Regions from separate parts of the Agrobacterium sp. A3-95 genome, predicted to be linked through region 3. Evidence: riboswitches for the same ligand, from Rfam matches in the RefSeq annotation. Region 3 holds a riboswitch; each other region holds the start of a gene.
What was found. Region 3 has a riboswitch for cobalamin ahead of nrdH (glutaredoxin-like protein NrdH). Riboswitches for the same ligand answer to the same signal wherever they lie in the genome.
Positions count from the first base shown of each region.

Region 1: it holds a riboswitch for cobalamin, as region 3 does, so the genes downstream of both, ACQZ5Y_RS08265 (ABC transporter substrate-binding protein) here and nrdH (glutaredoxin-like protein NrdH) in region 3, are expected to answer to the same signal.
Region 2: it holds a riboswitch for cobalamin, as region 3 does, so the genes downstream of both, ACQZ5Y_RS01755 (CbtB domain-containing protein) here and nrdH (glutaredoxin-like protein NrdH) in region 3, are expected to answer to the same signal.
Region 4: it holds a riboswitch for cobalamin, as region 3 does, so the genes downstream of both, ACQZ5Y_RS15025 (DUF1636 family protein) here and nrdH (glutaredoxin-like protein NrdH) in region 3, are expected to answer to the same signal.

Region 1 covers NZ_JBNWDR010000002.1:576,972-581,519, forward strand. Annotated here, with positions in the region: gene argE (acetylornithine deacetylase) at 1-471, opposite strand, end outside; gene ACQZ5Y_RS08260 (GNAT family N-acetyltransferase) at 683-1,561, shown strand; cobalamin riboswitch at 1,601-1,836, shown strand; gene ACQZ5Y_RS08265 (ABC transporter substrate-binding protein) at 2,002-3,033, shown strand; gene ACQZ5Y_RS08270 (iron chelate uptake ABC transporter family permease subunit) at 3,030-4,058, shown strand; gene ACQZ5Y_RS08275 (ABC transporter ATP-binding protein) at 4,055-4,548, shown strand, end outside.
Region 2 covers NZ_JBNWDR010000001.1:339,661-344,208, forward strand. Annotated here, with positions in the region: partial or broken gene ACQZ5Y_RS01740 (type 1 glutamine amidotransferase family protein) at 1-333, shown strand, start outside; gene ACQZ5Y_RS01745 (hypothetical protein) at 439-753, opposite strand; gene ACQZ5Y_RS01750 (CbtA family protein) at 758-1,474, opposite strand; gene ACQZ5Y_RS01755 (CbtB domain-containing protein) at 1,485-1,667, opposite strand; cobalamin riboswitch at 1,834-2,058, opposite strand; gene ACQZ5Y_RS01760 (c-type cytochrome) at 2,150-3,070, opposite strand; gene ACQZ5Y_RS01765 (c-type cytochrome) at 3,157-3,591, opposite strand; gene ACQZ5Y_RS01770 (LysE family translocator) at 3,707-4,336, opposite strand; gene ACQZ5Y_RS01775 (helix-turn-helix transcriptional regulator) at 4,470-4,548, shown strand, end outside.
Region 3 covers NZ_JBNWDR010000001.1:1,101,985-1,106,532, reverse strand. Annotated here, with positions in the region: gene ACQZ5Y_RS05500 (ATP-binding cassette domain-containing protein) at 1-634, shown strand, start outside; gene ACQZ5Y_RS05495 (nucleoside triphosphate hydrolase) at 631-1,260, shown strand; cobalamin riboswitch at 1,392-1,615, shown strand; gene nrdH (glutaredoxin-like protein NrdH) at 1,872-2,093, shown strand; gene nrdI (class Ib ribonucleoside-diphosphate reductase assembly flavoprotein NrdI) at 2,106-2,504, shown strand; gene nrdE (class 1b ribonucleoside-diphosphate reductase subunit alpha) at 2,492-4,548, shown strand, end outside.
Region 4 covers NZ_JBNWDR010000005.1:86,512-91,059, forward strand. Annotated here, with positions in the region: gene ACQZ5Y_RS15015 (cobyric acid synthase) at 1-934, opposite strand, end outside; gene cobO (cob(I)yrinic acid a,c-diamide adenosyltransferase) at 936-1,553, opposite strand; cobalamin riboswitch at 1,681-1,895, shown strand; gene ACQZ5Y_RS15025 (DUF1636 family protein) at 2,051-2,437, shown strand; gene cobW (cobalamin biosynthesis protein CobW) at 2,434-3,471, shown strand; gene cobN (cobaltochelatase subunit CobN) at 3,477-4,548, shown strand, end outside.

The sequences.
Region 1 (4,548 bases), on a different contig from region 3:
TGCGCCCGCCGGTGCGGCGCACAGTTCAGGCAATCTGGCGAGAAGATGCGGAACGCCACGGCAACCCGCCTCCTCGTCATAGGAAAAGGCGATATGCACGGGACGTTTCAGCGCCATGTGCGAAAATGCAGGCGCTGCGGCGAGAACCGTGGCCAGAAAACCCTTCATGTCGGTGGTTCCGCGCCCGTAGAGACGATCATTTTCCGCCCGCAGTGTAAAGGGATCGGAAGACCATTCCGGCTCGCTGGCGGGTACGACATCCATATGGCCGGACAAAACATAGCCGGCGCGATCGGCCGGGCCGAAGGTGGCGAAGAGATTGGCGCGGTCGCCCTCCGGTCCCGCAAGCAGCGATACTTTCGCGCCGTGGCTTTCAAGATAATCGGCGATCCAGCCGGCAATATCGCCATTGGCGGTTCCAACGACCGACGGGAAACCGACGAGACGCTCAAGGATTTCGATTGCGTTCAATGGTCGTCTCCGCTGACCGGATTGTCATCCCGAAAGCTTAGAATGGACTGCGACGTTTATCTGCTGAAATGCGAATGATTTCGGTAGATTGTTGTGACCTTCCAGTGCTTTCAGAAAATTCGTGCTGGCGTAACCGGCTACCGTCGGATGTCGTGGGCTAGGCCGGGACCGAATGAAGGTTGTGAGCCGTAGGGGATGAGGGCCGTTGGTTATGGACCTGCTCAAAGTCGATAGTTTCGAGCTGCGGACCGTGGATATCGCGGACGTGGATGCCGATCATCTGCATGCACTCTCCATGGCCGTCGGATGGCGATATCACGCGAATGAATGGTGTTTTCTGCGGCAATGCGGCGTGGGTCTCGCCGCGCTCGATGAGATCGACCGTGTTGTCGCAACCGCGATGCTCTTTCCCTATGATCAGGGGTTTGCGACGCTTGGCATGGTCATTGTTTCGCCCCGTTTGCAGGGGCATGGCGTAGCACCATGGCTTGTGCAGAAACTTGTCGCAAAATTCCCCACTGTCTCCCTGCGGTTGAACGCGACGGGAGCGTCGCGGCGGTTGTTTTCAAGGTTGGGTTTTGCCGGTGATACGGAAAAAGTATATCTGTTCCGGGGAAGGGCGAATTGCCTTTTCGAGATACCGCCGCCCGGCAGAAAACAACGAATAGAGCCGTTATCCGCAGGTCATCTGACTGATGTGGTGGAACTAGACCGGGCGGCTTTTGGCGTTTCGCGCCGGAACGTTTTGCAGCGACTTTTGACGCAGAATGCGGGTTACGGTGTGTTTGAGGCGGACCGTCTTACCGCTTTTGCGCTGCGCCGTGCGGCAGGGCGGGGCCACATTATCGGTCCGGTCGTTGCGGGTGCGGACATGGATGCGATTGCGCTTGTAAGGCGGCATTTTACCGATCTGGACGATGAGCTGGTGCGTCTCGACACCATCAGCGACAATAGTCTCTTTATTGATTTTATTGCGCAATCCGGGCTGGTGGTGATTGAAACCCTTACCACCATGTCCAAAGACGCGCCGCAACCGGCGCCTTCCGGCGCTACAAAAATTTTCGCGTTGGCGGGTCCGTCTTTGTGCTGAGCAGCAGCACTATCGCAATTGACGCCCCGGCGCTTGCCCCTTATGTCAGAAAGCGACGGTTCCTGAAGCCGAAGGGCAAAGGGATTAATAGGGAACATGGTGCGGGTGATTTCTATCGCCCAATGCCGTGGCTGCCCCCGCAACTGTAAGCGGATTGCCGCTCATCCTCGTGACGCCTGAAAAGCGTCATGCCACTGCACCCTTCAAGGTGCGGGAAGGCAGATGAACGGCGCATATTCGCGAGCCAGGAGACCTGCCGTCATAATATTGACCATCGTTACGGGCGGGGATGCCCGGAAGAGGAGCTGATTATGACCTTTCCGTCCGCGGAAACGTATTTAGAGTCCCGTTCTCCATCTCCACACTTGTTGTCGCTCTGTCACTACGCGTTTTGACGCGCGGCCTGCGGATCACGCCACTTTATTTAGACTGGAGAACATATGTTTCATTTCAAACGCCTGCCGGTTTCCGCCGGTCTTCTGGCTGTCGCACTAGCGGCCTTGCCCGCCGGTGCCGCTCAGGCTGCCGAAACCACCTATCCGCTGACGATCAATAGCTGCGGCCACGAAATCACCTTCAAGCAGGCGCCCGCCCGCACAGTATCGGTCGGCCAGAGCACGACCGAGGTTCTCTATCTGCTCGGCGTGGCCGACCAGGTGGTAGGCACGGCGCTGTGGATCGGCCCGGTTCTGAAGGGTTACGAAGACGCCAATGCCAAGGTGGAGCGGCTTGCCGACAATGATCCGAGCTTCGAGGCGGTGGTTGGCAAGAGGCCGGACCTCGTGACGACGCAGTTCCAGTGGCAGATCGGTCCCGAAGGCGTTGTCGGAACACCGGAGCAATTCGCCGAACTCGGTATTCCCGTTTATACCTCCCCTGCCGATTGCATGGGCAAGGACAATTCCGGCGGCGGCGACGGCGTGCGCAAGTCCGTTTTCACCATGGACCTGATCTACCAGGAGGTCCGCGACCTTGCGAAAATTTTCAACGTGCAGGATCGCGGCGAGGAAGTCGTTGCCGACCTGAAAAAGCGTGAGGAAGCCGCCCGCGCCAAGATCGCTTCGGCGAATGGCAAGATTTCAGCAGTCTTCTGGTTCTCCAGCGCCGAGCTGGATATCGATCCTTACGTGGCGGGCCGCAATGGTGCGCCGGGTTACATCATGTCCGCGCTCGGGCTGAAGAACGTTATCGAAAGCGATGAGGAATGGCCGACTGTTGGCTGGGAAACCATCGCCAAGGCAAATCCGTCCGTGATCGTTGCCGGCAAGATGGACCGCCGGCGTTTCCCCGCCGATGACGTCGCCGTCAAGCTCAAGTTCCTTGCTACCGATCCGGTTGCCAGCATCATGCCCGCCGTCAAGGCGGCCCATGTCTTCGAAATGGACGCGCAGGCGATGAACCCGACCATCCGCACGATCGAAGGCATTGAAACGCTGGCCGAGGCGATTTCCACAGCCGGTCTCGCCAAGTGAACGGTCTTTCCGTCAATCTTGGCAGGGCGGGTCTGGCTTTTGCCGCACTCGCCCTGCTGCTCGTCGCGCTGATGGCCGGTGCGGCCATCGGCGAGACTGCCATTCCGTTCGACGTGGTGGCAAAGACCATTGCCAATCGTGTCTTCCATGCGGGTTATCCGCTGGAGCCGCTAGATGAGGGCATCGTCTGGAGTTACCGCCTCAGCCGCGCCGTTGTTGCCGCGTGCTGTGGCGCCTCGCTGGCGCTGGCCGGTGCGGTGCTTCAATCACTTCTGCGCAACCCGCTCGCCGATCCCTATATCCTCGGCATTTCCGCAGGCGCCTCAACCGGGGCCGTGGCCGTGGCGCTTCTGGGCTTAGGGGCGGGGTTCCTGACGATGCCGGCCGGCGCCCTGATCGGAGCTTTTGTGGCTTTTTCGCTTGTCAGCCTTCTGGCGGTGCGGGCAGGGCACGGCAACAGCGCCATCATCCTGGCGGGGGTCGCCGGTTCGCAACTGTTCAACGCCATGACGTCGTTCATCGTCACCAAATCCGCCAATGCCGAACAGGCGCGCGGCATCATGTTCTGGCTGCTGGGCAATCTTTCGGGCGTGCGCTGGCCGGATGTCTGGCTGGCTTTGCCGGTCAGTATTGCGGGTCTTGGGGTGTGCCTCTGGTACGCACGCGCGCTTGATGCTTTCGCTTTCGGCGGTCAGGCAGCAGCTTCGCTCGGTATTCCAGTGCGCCGGGTATATGCGGTGCTGATCTCGGTTTCGGCGGTCACGACGGCAGTCATGGTGTCGCTGGTCGGTTCTATCGGCTTCGTCGGTCTCGTCATCCCGCATGCGGCGCGCATCTTCGTTGGCGTTCGCCACGGCATGTTGCTGCCGGTGACGGCGCTGACCGGTGCAATTTTCATGATCATCGCAGATATTCTCTCGCGCACCGTCATTCCGGGGCAGGTGCTGCCGATCGGCGTGATCACTGCGCTGGTCGGCGCGCCCGCCTTCGCCTTTATTCTCGGGCAGAAGAGAGGCCGGTCATGAAATTATCCGCCCACGATCTGCATTTCCATGCCGGCAATCTCGACATCGTGCGCGGTGTTTCGCTGGAGGTCGCCACGGGCGAGTTTCTGGGTATCATCGGGCCGAACGGTTCGGGCAAAAGCACGTTGCTTTCCATGCTGGCCGGCATTCGCATGCCGCGTCGGGGTCATGTCATGCTTGGTGAGGAACGGCTTGCCACATTCGGGCGGCGCGAACTTGCCCGCAGGCTGGCCTTTGTGGAGCAGCAGGCCGAAACCACCGAGCGCATCAGCGCGCGACAGGCCGTGGAACTGGGGCGCACGCCCTATCTCGGCCCGCTTTCCGCATGGTCGCCAAAGGACGATGCCATCGTCGATGCAGCGCTCGGAAATGTCGATATGGCGGACAAGGCCGAGCGAAACTGGCATCACCTTTCCGGCGGCGAACGCCAGCGCCTGCACATTGCCCGCGCATTGGCGCAGGAGCCGCATATTCTGCTGCTGGACGAGCC
Region 2 (4,548 bases), 760 kb from region 3:
AACGGCTGCCGATCTTGGCGGGCTGGTACAGCGGTTTCGCGAGAAGGGCCGTTTGGTTGCCGGCATCTGCGCGGCTGCCAGCGCGCTTGCAGGCACGGGCGCCCTTGATGACGTCGCCCATACCGGCAATTCGCTCGCCTCTCACAAGGCCTATCCGTCCTATCGCGGCGAAGCGCTCTATCGCGACCAGCCGAAGGCGGTCAGCGATGGCGGCATCGTAACCGCAGCCGGCAGGCACCCGTCAGTTTCGCAGTGGAAATTCTGAAACACCTCGGCCTCTTTGGTCCGGAAGCCGAGGCGGAACTTCAGGTTTTCGCGGCGGAGCACCGGTGAGGCTCACCTTGGTGTCGGGAGTTTTGCGGATCCTCTCATCGTCATTCCTGTGCTTGTCACTGGAATGAGGGTGGTGGAGAAGTTAAGCCGCGAGACCATCACAAATCACCCCTGATCAAGCACCCGGCAGACACGGGGCACGACATCCCCGCCCTCCCCCGCAATCGCACGGCGGATATCGCGGCTGTTGAGATGCAGACTGCGACCGGCCGGTAAAGCCGAGCGTTTTATCTTGGCAAGGGCTGCGGCCGTAAAGGCAGCCTCATTCTCATGAAAATAGGCGAGCGCCGCTTCCCGTTCCGGGCTGACGACGAGGACTGCCTTGAAGGCAAGGCGGTGCACGGCGCAGAAAGCGCCGTGACCGGGAACGGCAAAACGCAGCGCGTCGAGTTCCTCACTCCATTCGGCTGCGTCCTTCATGGATTTAAGCCTGCTGGAAGCGCTTCAGGAAAAACGCGCTCAATGTTCCGAGCAAGGCCCAGAAGACAAAGCTGGTCACGGTGGCGGCGACGATGAACTGTCGTTCCAGCGGCAGCGGTGCCAGCGCATGTTCACCTTCCGGCGGCAGGGGCGCGCCCACCACATGTGGAGCAACGATCAACACCAGTGCGAGCACGATTGCCCAGGGTTCGCGGCGGAATGCGATCAGCGCGATGCCGCCTGCGGTCGCCGCAACCGTCGAAAGCCACCAGATTTGACGCGCCTCAAGCGCGGCCGCCGGGCTGCCCGGCAGTTCCGGCGGCAGGCCGATCATCGGCGCAAGCATGACGGCGGCAAAACCGGCCACACCCCACAAAAGGCCTTCGCGCCAGCCGGCATTGGTGCCGCGCAGCGAGATGAGGCCGGTGAGCACCAGCGCATAACCGATGGCGGTCAGCACGTTGGCGGCGACCGTATAGGCGGTGCGCTCGAAGCCGTCGGCCGGAGACCAGGCTTCCTCATTATGCTCGTGCGCGGGAACGGCAGCGCCGGTCGTGGCCGGAGCATCGTGGCTGTGGGGCGCTTCGCCACCGGCATTTTCATAGGTTTCCGCCTTCAGGATCAGCGGCGTGGTGCCGAAAGCCTGCATGGCCGAAACGGCGAAGCCGCCAACGATGCCGACGAGGACGGCGGTAAAAACGATATTGCGAAAGAACGACATGCTTCCCCCCTCAATGGCAAGGGAAAGCATTGGCATGACGCGTGTCATGCGCGGCGTTGTGAACGGCTTCCACATGCGAAAAGCCGACAAAACCGACGACGAACAGGCCAAGCACGATCGCCGTCAGCGATTGCGCGAAGCTGCCCGTTTTTGCTGAAACGGCGGCATTTGCCGTATTCTGGTTGATGGACATGGTGACCCCTCTTACGGCGCGACCCCGCGCCTTTAGACGCGGCGGAACGGCAAACGCCGTGCAGCCGCATGCGATACACTTCACCACGGGGATACGAGACTGACACAGGGCGGCACGTTCAAGCGCCACCACCCTGAAATTCCGCTCTTCCGGACACCCCGCCGGCATGGACATTTCCGTGATGGCAGGTCTCCTGGCTTACGGGTCAAAACCTGAAACACCTTCCCGGCATTGCCCTCGCCCATATCCGGCGAGATGCTTACCAGTGGCATTTCGTTTCAGGCTCTCCGCTCACAGTTGCGGGGGCAGCCACGAATGAGGATGTCTCCCTATCGTGTTCCCTTTTCACCTTCCGGAACGCCCGGAAGGAACCATCACAGGATCGTTATCCGATGGGTGCGGGTGCGAGTCAATGGCAGGCCGGCGTGAGAATTGCGCGCCGTGGCTGGATGCCGGATCAAGTCCGGCATGACGGCAAAGGGCTACCGTGCCGGGATGGCCTTCAGATAGGCGGCGATCGCATTGCGGTCTTCGGCCGTCAGATGCGCCATGTTCTGCTGCACCTTGACCATGGAGCCGCCGACGCTGTCGAATTCCGGGGTGAAGCCGGTTTCCAGATAGTTGGCAATATCGGCCGCCTCCCAGCTTCCGACGCTCTGCGAGCCGGGGGTAATATCGGGAATGCGGCCCTCGCCTTCGGGATTGGGACCACCGGCCAGCCATTTGCCATCGAGAAAACCGCCAAGCGCATTGCGCGGCGTGTGACATTCGCCGCAATGGCCCGGGCCTTCCACCAGATATTGGCCGCGCAGCAATTCGGCATTGGCATCGGCAAGCTCGACGCGGGGTGGCGCGGATGTATCGAAATAGAGGAATTTCCAGCCGCCCAATGCCATGCGCATGTTGAAGGGGAACGGCAGTTCATGATCCGGCGCGTCATTCTGGCTGGCGGGCAGAACCCGCAAATAACCGAAGAGATCGTTGATGTCCTTTTGCGTCATGCGGGCATAGGAGGCGTAAGGGAAGGACGGGTAGAGATGTTCGCCGTTCTTGCCGACGCCGCGCGTCATCGCATCGCCGAATTCCGAAAGCGTCCAGCCGCCAATGCCATGCTGCGGATCGGAGGAAATATTGGGCACATGGAAGGTGCCGAAGGGGCTTTTCAACGCTTGCCCGCCCGAAAGCGTCAAAAGCGCATCGCCCTTGGCATCTGGTGCCGCATGGCAACTTGCGCAGCCGCCCGCCCAGAACAGCGTTTCGCCATTGGCAAGGTCCGGCTCGCCAAGGCTCACCCAGTGGCTGGGTGCCTGACGCACAGGCGCGGTGACCCAGGCGAAAATGCCGAAACCGGCAATGGCCGCCACCGCGATCCCGCCCGCGAGCTTCGTCCAAATGGAGGCCATGACCCCTCTCCCCATTATCACCTGATGAGATCAGGCATCATTCCCGCTGAAAAAAACGCCGCCGGGAAGCGGCGTTCTTAATAGGATCACTTCTTCAGACGGTAGGTCTGGTGGCACGCACCACAATCGGCACCGAGGGTCTGCATGGCGGCGGTGACGCCTGCCTGATCGGCGGGAAGGCTGGCGAGGACCTTGTCCGCATCGGCACCGAGCTTGGCGGCCTTGGACTTGAAGTCATCGAAATTTTCCCAGATCGCGGGTGCCGCAGCACTGCCGGTCTCGCTGCCCGGGGGAAACTGGTCGGGGAAAGCCTTGGCGTTGGTGCTGATGGTCGTCACGGCAGCCTTTACGGCTTCGGCGTCATAAGGCTTCTGGCCCTTGGAGATGGCAGCAAGCGCCCCCATGGAGCCGCCGATCTGCTTCATCATGCCTTCACGTTTTTCGACTTCGCCGGCAGCGTAGACCGCTCCGGCGCAAAGACAGCCGAAAAGCATGGCCGCCGCGATGGTTTTCAGTTTCATACACTCTCTCCTTGATTCCGGCAGATGCCGAACGCGCGATAACGGCGCGAGGATGCCCTTTCCGCATGGCGAAAAGAAGTCACATTGCAGTGAATTTCCCCAAGAAAACAGAAGTCTAGGAGAGTGCTTCCCAAAGCGTAACCAGGGCTGCGGCAATCAGCATGAAACCGGCGGCGCGGCCGATGAAAATCGTCGCGGCAGGCGAGGAAACGAGCCATGCCCGGCTTTTATCCGCCGTCAGCGCCAGAGCGCCATAGACCGTGAACTGCGTGATGGCCACCATCGCGCCCATTACCAGCCCCTGCATCCAGATTGGACCATAGTCGGGTTTGAGGAATTGCGGATAGATCGCCATCATGAAGAGATAGGCTTTCGGATTGGAAAGGCAGGTGAGCACGGCCCGCCAGAACGCCTTTCTGACAGAGGCGCTCGCCTGCGCCTCATCGCCATTGACGGTGATAGCGCTGCGCATCAGGCCGACGCCGATCCAGACCATGTAAGCGGCGCCGGCGACCAGCAGCGGCAGGAACAGCGACGGCATCCAGGCGGCAAGCATGCCGACGCCCAATGCACCGTAAAGTGAATGCACCATGCCGCCGGCGCTCATGCCACTTGCGGCGGAAAGCCCGGTTCTTTTGCCACCCGTCAACGCACTTGCCAGCACGAACAGCATATCCATTCCCGGCAGGATGATGATGCCGAACAGGACCAGAAAGAAAAGCCAGAGATTTTCGGCGTAACTCATGTCAGTATCTCCCAAAACAGTTTTCGACACATTCGGGAAAACTCATGTTTCTCAATGTGTTTTGCTGCTTATAGGAAAAGCCAACTGACAGCGTTGTGTCAGTTGCGTTGGGAAACCACCGGGAAAAACGGCAATGCGCAAGGCATCGAGACTGTTCGAGATCATCCAGATCCTGCGGGTGGCGCGCAGGCCGGTCACCGCGCAGACCATTG
Region 3 (4,548 bases):
GGCGATTTCCGGTGCGGTGACACCCGATGAAGGGGAGATCAAGCTTGAAGGCAAGCCGGTACAGTTCCGCTCGCCGATCGAGGCGCGCAAGGCTGGTATCGAAACCGTTTATCAGAACCTTGCGCTGTCTCCCGCATTGTCCATAGCCGACAATATGTTTCTCGGCCGTGAAATCCGCAAACCCGGTATTCAGGGAAGCCTGTTCAGGGCACTGGACCGTCCGGCGATGGAAAAGTTTGCCCGTGAGAAACTCTCTGAACTCGGCCTGATGACGATCCAGAACATCAATCAGGCGGTGGAAACCCTCTCCGGCGGCCAGCGCCAGGGTGTTGCGGTGGCGCGTGCAGCCGCCTTCGGCTCCAAGGTCGTCATCCTTGACGAACCGACGGCGGCGCTCGGCGTCAAGGAAAGCCGCCGCGTTCTTGAGCTTATTCTGGATGTGCGCGCGCGAGGGCTACCGATCGTTCTCATCTCGCACAACATGCCGCATGTTTTCGAGGTTGCTGACCGGATTCATATTCATCGGCTGGGCAAGCGTTTATGCGTCATCAATCCGAAGGACTATACCATGTCCGACGCCGTCGCCTTCATGACGGGCGCCAAGGAAGCGCCAAAGGAAACGCTGGCCGCATGACGTTGAAGCTTGAAACGATCGTCGAAGACGTTCTTCGGCGGGCAGAGGATAAATCTCGTTTTATCATTGCCATTGCCGGTCCCCCTGGGGCCGGCAAATCCACGCTGGCGGATGCCCTGTGCGGTGCCCTCGTGGCGCGCGGCGAGGCCGCGGCTGTCCTGCCCATGGACGGCTTCCATATGGATAACGGTATTCTGGAAGAACGGGGGCTCTTGCCGCGAAAAGGCGCACCGGAGACCTTCGACGTGCGCGGCTTTCTTGATATCGTCTCCGCAGTTCGTCAGGGCGGGCAGGAAGTTCTTGTCCCGGTTTTTGACCGCTCCCGCGAAATAGCCATTGCCTCCGCTCGCGCCATCGCGCCAGAAACACGCTTGATCCTTGCCGAAGGCAACTATCTGCTGTTGAACGAGGCGCCGTGGACGAAGCTTTCCGGCAGCTTCGATCTTACCGTCTTCGTAGGCCCATCCGTTGCGGTGCTCGAGGAACGCCTGCGGGATAGATGGCAGGGCTATGGTCTCGATGCGACCGAGATTCACGCCAAACTGTTCGAAAATGATCTTCCCAACGGAAAGCGGGTGATTGAGAACTCCCGCCCCGCCGATATTCGCATCGATATCTGGGAATAACCCGCCGCTTCCGTCCGTAGGCGGCATCGAGCATTCACCGTTAAGCCTTTGTTGACCATGTGTTGAATCTTTTTGATCCACAGGGTGGGGCTTTCGCATGTCTAATTATTGACGAAAAAAATTCCTCATATACTATATGTGGTGTTCAAGGTTCTTTCGATTCGCAAGCGTCGGAAGCTAAGACGGGAATTCGGTGCGCAACACCATTATGGTGAAGCAATGCCGAAACTGCCCCCGCAACTGTAAGCGGTGAGCATCGTTCCGATTTGAGCCACTGGCGCTAAAAGCTCCGGGAAGGTGGGAATGGATGTTTTGACCCGCAAGTCAGGAGACCTGCCTTGAGCGAAAACGTCCACGGGCGGGGTGTCCGGAAGGAAGGTGTATGACGCAAATGAATTGCGTGCGCCCTTTTCTGCCCCCTCCAGAACAAGCTTCGGGGTGAAGTCATGCCAGTGCATTTTTATAAGTTTCTACGCTCGTCGGCGTAGGCAGCGATCTTACGCGGCCTCACCCGCGCGCCTCGCCAGAATGACAGAACCATCGCCACCCGCTTGCGATTGCAGGCGGGCAATGTTGAGCCGTGCGTAAAAGCGGCTTCGAAAGAGGAAACAATGACCGTCACCGTTTACAGCAAGCCCGCCTGCGTCCAGTGCACTGCCACCTATCGTGCGCTTGACCGCATCGGTGTCAGCTACGAGATCGTCGATATCTCCGAAGATGCGGATGCCCTCGATCGCGTTCGCGGCCTCGGTTACATGCAGGTTCCCGTGGTCGTTGCCGGCGAACGCCATTGGGCGGGTTTCCGTCCGGACATGATTGGCTCGATCAGCTGAGGAGGCGATGCGATGGGGCTGATCGTCTATTATTCCAGCCGGTCTGAGAACACTCATCGCTTCCTTCAAAAACTGGGGCGACGATTGCTTCGCCTGCCGCTCGGCGCCGAGGAAGACGTTCCTCACGTGTCGGAGCCCTATGTTCTCGTCACCCCCACCTATGGGGGCGGCGGCATGAAAGGAGCGGTACCGAAACCGGTTATCCGGTTTTTGAACGAGCCCTCAAACCGAAATCTCATTCGCGGCGTCATCGCGGCGGGAAATACGAATTTTGGCGCAGCTTTCGCATCCGCCGGAGATATCGTGTCGCGTAAATGCGCGGTGCCGTTTCTCTACCGCTTCGAGCTTCTTGGCACGGAGGAAGATGTCGCCAACGTCAATCATGGATTGGAACGATTTTGGACACGCTGACCTCGAGCGCGGTGCGCAACACGGATGCCAAACAACAAGTAACCGCTGCGCAAAAACACCTGGACGCGGGACTGGACTATCACGCGCTGAACGCGATGCTGAACCTCTACGATGAAAACGGGAAGATCCAGCTCGACAAGGACCGCCTTGCGGCACGGCAATATTTCCTTCAGCACGTCAACCAGAACACGGTGTTTTTCCATAATCTCAGGGAAAAGCTCGATTATCTCGTGACCGAGGGATATTACGAACAGGAGGTGCTGGACCAGTATTCCTTCAATTTCGTCCGTGACCTCTACGACGAGGCCTATGCCAGAAAGTTCCGTTTTCCGACATTTCTCGGCGCCTTCAAATATTATACGTCCTATACGCTGAAGACCTTCGACGGAAAGCGTTACCTGGAGCGTTATGAGGACCGCGTCTGCATGGTGGCGCTGGCTCTGGCGCGTGGCGACGAGCAGCTTGCCCGCGATCTGATGGATGAAATCATTTCCGGCCGCTTCCAGCCGGCGACCCCGACCTTTCTCAACGCTGGCAAGAAAAGCCGCGGTGAGCTGGTTTCGTGTTTTCTGCTGCGTGTGGAAGACAATATGGAAAGCATCGGCCGGTCCATCAATTCAGCATTGCAGCTTTCCAAGCGTGGCGGTGGCGTAGCACTGTCCCTGACCAATATTCGCGAAGCCGGCGCGCCGATCAAACAGATCGAAAACCAGTCCTCTGGCGTGATTCCTGTCATGAAGCTGCTGGAAGATTCGTTCTCCTACGCCAACCAGCTTGGCGCGCGCCAGGGCGCTGGCGCGGTCTATCTGCATGCCCATCACCCCGACATCATGCGTTTCCTCGATACCAAGCGCGAAAACGCCGACGAAAAAATCCGCATCAAAACCCTTTCGCTCGGCGTGGTGATCCCTGATATCACCTTCGAACTCGCGAGAAACAACGAGGATATGTACCTGTTCTCGCCGTATGATGTTGAGCGGGTTTATGGCGTGCCGTTTACCGAGATTTCCGTCAGCGAAAAATATCAGGAAATGGTCGCCGACAGCCGCATCCGCAAGAAGAAGATCAAGGCACGCGAGTTCTTCCAAGTCATCGCAGAAATCCAGTTCGAAAGCGGTTATCCCTATATCATGTTCGAGGATACGGTTAACCGCGCCAATCCGATCGCCGGCCGTATCAGCATGAGCAATCTCTGCTCGGAAATCCTACAGGTCAGCGAGGCGAGCGAGTTCAACGACGATCTCTCTTACAGCCATATGGGCAAGGATATTTCCTGCAATCTCGGCTCGCTCAACATTGCTTCAGCAATGGATTCGGCTGATTTCGGCAAGACGATCGAAACCTCCATCCGGGCGCTGACGGCCGTTTCTGACATGAGCCACATCTCGTCTGTCCCTTCCGTGGAAAAGGGCAATGATGCGAGCCACGCCATCGGGCTTGGTCAGATGAACCTGCATGGCTATCTGGCGCGCGAGCGCATCTTCTACGGCTCCGAAGAAGGCATCGACTTCACCAATATCTATTTCTACACGGTGACCTATCACGCCATCCGCGCCAGCAATCGCCTTGCCACTGAAAGGGGCCAGAGCTTCAAGGGCTTTGAAAACTCCAAATATGCCTCGGGCGACTACTTCGATAAATATACCGACCGGGAATGGCTGCCCGCGACGGAAAAGGTCCGCGACCTTTTTGAGAAAGCCGGCATTTCCATTCCGACACAGGAGGACTGGAAAGCGTTGAAGCAGGCCGTCATGGAGACCGGCCTCTATAACCAGAACCTTCAGGCCGTGCCGCCCACAGGCTCGATCTCCTATATCAACCACTCGACCTCCTCGATCCATCCCATCGTCTCGAAGATTGAAATTCGCAAGGAAGGCAAGATCGGCCGTGTTTATTATCCGGCTTCCTACCTTTCGAACGACAATCTCGAATATTATCAGGATGCCTACGAAATCGGTCCGGAAAAGATCATAGATACCTATGCGGCGGCCACTCAGCATGTCGATCAGGGCCTGTCGCTGACACTGTTCTTCCGCGATACGGC
Region 4 (4,548 bases), on a different contig from region 3:
GCACGGCGAGATCAGCTATGGTGGATTTCGAACCGCAGAGCAGAACCAGCCGGCAATCGGCGGGAATGGTCTCGCCCTGCCGCACTCGGATCAGCTCCACATCCGGCTCCATGTCGAGCGGATCCAGATCGTCGAAATTGGAGATATGCGGCAGGATTGGCACGGCAATGCGGATTTTCGCGCCGGGCTTTTGTTGCGCCGGGCCGGTAAGCCCAAGGGCGTCCTCCGCTGGCAATTTCGCAGCATCGGAAAAATGCGGCAACAGCCCGATGGACGCCCAGCCGGTCTTTTCCGCGATCATCCGCATGCCGTCTGAAAACAGCGTAGGGTCACCGCGAAAGCGGTTCACGATGAAGCCCTCTATCATCGCGGCATCATCGCGTTCGAGAACGGTTTTTGTGCCCACGAGGCTGGCGATGACCCCGCCCCGGTCGATATCGCCGATCAGGATCACGGGAGCATCTGCGGCGCGGGCAAAACCCATATTGGCGATGTCGTTAGCGCGGAGGTTGATTTCGGAAGCACTTCCCGCCCCTTCCACCAGCACCAGATCGGCCTGTTGTTTCAGGTGCTCGAAGCTCTCCAGCACATGCGGCATCAGCCCGGCTTTCATGTGCTGATAATCGGCTGCCTTGGCATTGCCGACAATTTTGCCCTGTACGACGACCTGTGCGCCGGTTTCGCTCTGCGGCTTTAAAAGCACCGGGTTCATGTGAACCGACAGCGGAACGCCTGCTGCCCGCGCCTGCAGCGCCTGCGCGCGACCGATCTCGCCGCCATCGGCAGTGACCGCCGCATTGTTCGACATGTTCTGCGGCTTGAACGGCATGACGGACAGGCCACGCCTGACGAAGGCGCGGGCAAGGCCAGCCACCATCAGCGATTTGCCGACATCCGAGCCGGTTCCCTGAAACATCAGCACACGTGCAGTCATGTCAGTATTCTATCCCGGCCTGCGCCTTTACGCCCGCCTTGAAGTGATGTTTGACGAGGGTCATTTCCGTCACCATGTCGGCAGCGTCGATCAACGGTTGTTTGGCGTTGCGGCCGGTAACGATGACATGCAGATCGGATCTACGGTTGGAAAGCGTTTCGACGACCTCTTCCAGCGGCAGGTAATCATAGCGGAGCGCAATGTTCAGTTCGTCGAGAACCAGCAATCCGATCGTCTCGTCAGCCATCAGTGCTTTCGCTTCCTCCCAGGCCTTTGTAGCCGCCGCGACATCGCGCTTGAGGTCCTGCGTGTCCCAGGTAAACCCCTCGCCCATGGTGCGCCATTCCACCCTGTCGCCGAACAAAGTCAGGGCCTGCTGTTCACCCGTCGACCATGCGCCCTTGATGAATTGGACGACGCCGACCCGCCGCCCGGTGCCGAGCATGCGCAAAGCGAGGCCGAAAGCGGCCGTGGATTTGCCTTTACCAGGGCCGGTATTGATCATCAGCAGACCTTTTTCGATGGTCTTTTCCGCGACTTCGGCATCCTGAACCGTCTTGCGGTTGACCATTTTCTGCCGGTGGCGTTCGGCTTCGCTGTCGCTGATATCGCGTGTCATCGCGTTTTCCTTCTCGTCCAGCGGCGCGGGACCGTATGCCCCCACCATTCGGAGCGGCGACTATACTCAATTTGCCGCACCCGGCAATCGACAAGCCGGCAGCATTGACCGTCACGCCCGTTCAGCCTAAGGGTAAGGCACTGACGGTCTTTTCCCGGCAACGGGAAAAGCTAAGAGGGAACACGGTTCCACCCCATAACGGGTCATTCCGTGGCTGCCCCCGCAACTGTAAGCGGTAAGCCCGCACTATGAAGCCACTGGACCATAAAATTGGCCCGGGAAGGTGGTGCAGGGTGTTTTAAAGCCGCAAGCCAGGAGACCTGCCGTTTCAGGAAAAAACGTCTCCCGGGCGGGGTGCTCCGGTCAGCCGGTCGAATTGATTTGCAGCCGCGCTTTTCAGTGCGCTGTTTTCGACATCCGCACCCCGATGAGTTTAAAGGCGCGGAAAGCGGAACGGTTTGGATATTACCACAACATCTTCTTGTGCGGACGGGACAATGGAAGCCAACACAGCTTCCGGCGTGGTCGTTTTTGTCTGCCGAAGCTGTCGCGACGACACCGATCCCAATGCGGAGCCGCGCCCCGGCACCATCCTTGCGGAAGCTGCCATCGCAAAAGCGCGTGAATCCGGCATCGATGTTCGCTCCGTCAATTGCCTTGCCAATTGCAAACGCGGCCTCAGTGCCGTGCTGCGCGGTGCCGATGGCTGGTCCTATGTATTCGGCGGGCTGACGCCCAACGATGCGGAAGACCTGCTCACGGGCGCGCAAATGCTGGCCGCCTCCGCAGATGGCCTGATGCCTTGGCGCGGCCGCCCCGACACATTGAAGCGCTGCATGGTGGCGCGCATTCCCCCATTCGATTTTACCGAGGAGAGATCATGAGCACCCTTCTGGACCGCGTTCCCTGCACCATCGTCACTGGCTTTCTGGGGGCTGGAAAAACCACGCTGCTGCGCGGTCTCCTAGAAAAGCTTGATGGCAAGCGGCTTGCCATCATCGTCAACGAATTCGGTGATATCGGCATCGATGGGGATATCCTCAAGGGATGCGGCATTGAGAGCTGCCCGGAGGAAAACATCGTCGAGCTGGCCAATGGCTGCATCTGCTGCACGGTGGCGGATGATTTCCAGCCGGCCATCGAGCAGATTCTGAGCCGCCAGCCGAAGGTGGAGCATATCCTCATCGAGACCTCCGGCCTTGCCCTGCCCAAGCCGCTGGTGCAGGCATTTCAATGGCCGGCCATCAAGAGCCGCGTGACGGTTGACGCTGTGGTTGCCGTGGTGGATGGCGCTGCCCTTGCCGAGGGTCAGGTGGCGCATGACATGGAAGCCCTTGCCGCCCAGCGCGCAAATGACGAAGCCCTCGATCACGACGATCCGGTCGAAGAGGTTTTCGAGGACCAGATCGCCTGTGCCGATCTTATCGTGCTGACCAAGGCGGATCTGCTCGATAGCGCCGGTCTGGAAAAGGCGAAAGCTCATATTCTCGAGCATTTGCCGCGGGCCGCAAAGATCGTCGTCGCCTCGAATGGCGTCATCGATCCGGCCGTGCTGATCGGCCTCGGTCTTGCGGTTGAAGAGGATATCGAAAACCGCCGCACCCATCACGATGGTGAACTCGACCACGAACATGACGATTTCGACAGCTTCGTCATCGACCTGCCGGCCGTGATCGATCCGGAAGCGCTGGCGGCTCGTATTGCCAAGACGGCGGCTGCGGAAAATGTTCTGCGCATCAAAGGTTTCGTCGAAGTATCCACCAAGCCGATGCGCCTGCAGGTGCAGGCAGTCGGTAGCCGCGTCAACCATTATTACGACCGTCCCTGGGCGGTCGGTGAAGAGCGCCGCAGCCGCCTCGTCGTCATAGGCGAAAAGGGCCTCAACCGCGAAAAGATCGAACAGATGCTGGCCGCCTGATAGAAATGCACATTCTCGCCACCACATCTTCGTCTCTGGACGACCTGATCGAGCCGGTTGATCTCAACCAGCCGCGATCGGACGTGGTGATGCTGTCTTTTTCGGCAAGCGATCTTGCCGGGCTGGAACAGGCATGGCGGCAGGCAGAGGGCGCGCTTCCGTCCCTGTCTGCCGCCAACCTCTCCGAGCTTCGGCATCCGATGTCGGTCGATCTGTGGATTGAAAAGACGGCCGAACATGCCCGTGTCATCCTTATCCGGATTCTCGGCGGCGCGGAACGCTGGCGCTATGGCGTCGATCAGCTCAGCACGATGGCGCGGCGACGTGGCATAAAACTTATGCTCCTGCCGGGTGAATGCAGTGAGAGAGACGAAAAGCTCGAAGCAGTCTCGACTGTTGATCGCCAGACGTTGGCGTCCGTCCTCGCCTTCTTCCGCGAGGGTGGGCGGGAAAATATGGACCGGCTTGCCATTGGTCTTGCTGCCCTTGTAGGTGGTGGCGCATGGCCAGATATCGAGGCTCAACCGCTGCCGAAAGCCGGCTTTTACCGGCCGGGTAAAGGCGTCGTGGATCAGGCGGAAGCCTGCGCCGGTTTTCCCGCCGTTGCAGCTGTCCTTCCCATTCTCTTTTACCGCTCCATGCTTCTTGCGGCCGATGCGGCGCCCGTGGATGCGCTTTTTAACGCGCTCTCTCAGCGCGGTTTTGCGCCATTGCCGATTTTCGTCAGCGGCCTCAAGGATGGGGAGGCGATCCGCTTTCTCGAAACCGTACTGCCCGAACTCCAGCCCGCCGCCATCGTTGCCGCCACGGCTTTTGCCAGCCAGATGGACGACAGCGGTAAAACCCTGTTTGACCGCCTCGGCGTGACGGTGTTTCAGGTGGTTATGGCGACGACGCGACGGGACGGCTGGGCGGAAAATGCGCGCGGTCTCAACCCTTCCGATCTTGCCATGCATGTAGTTCTGCCGGAACTCGATGGCCGGATTCTTGCTGGCGCAATCTCATTCAAGCAGGTGCGGACTGATGGCGGTATCAGCCTCATCAATGTACCGGAGGCTGATCGCGTCGAACAGGTGG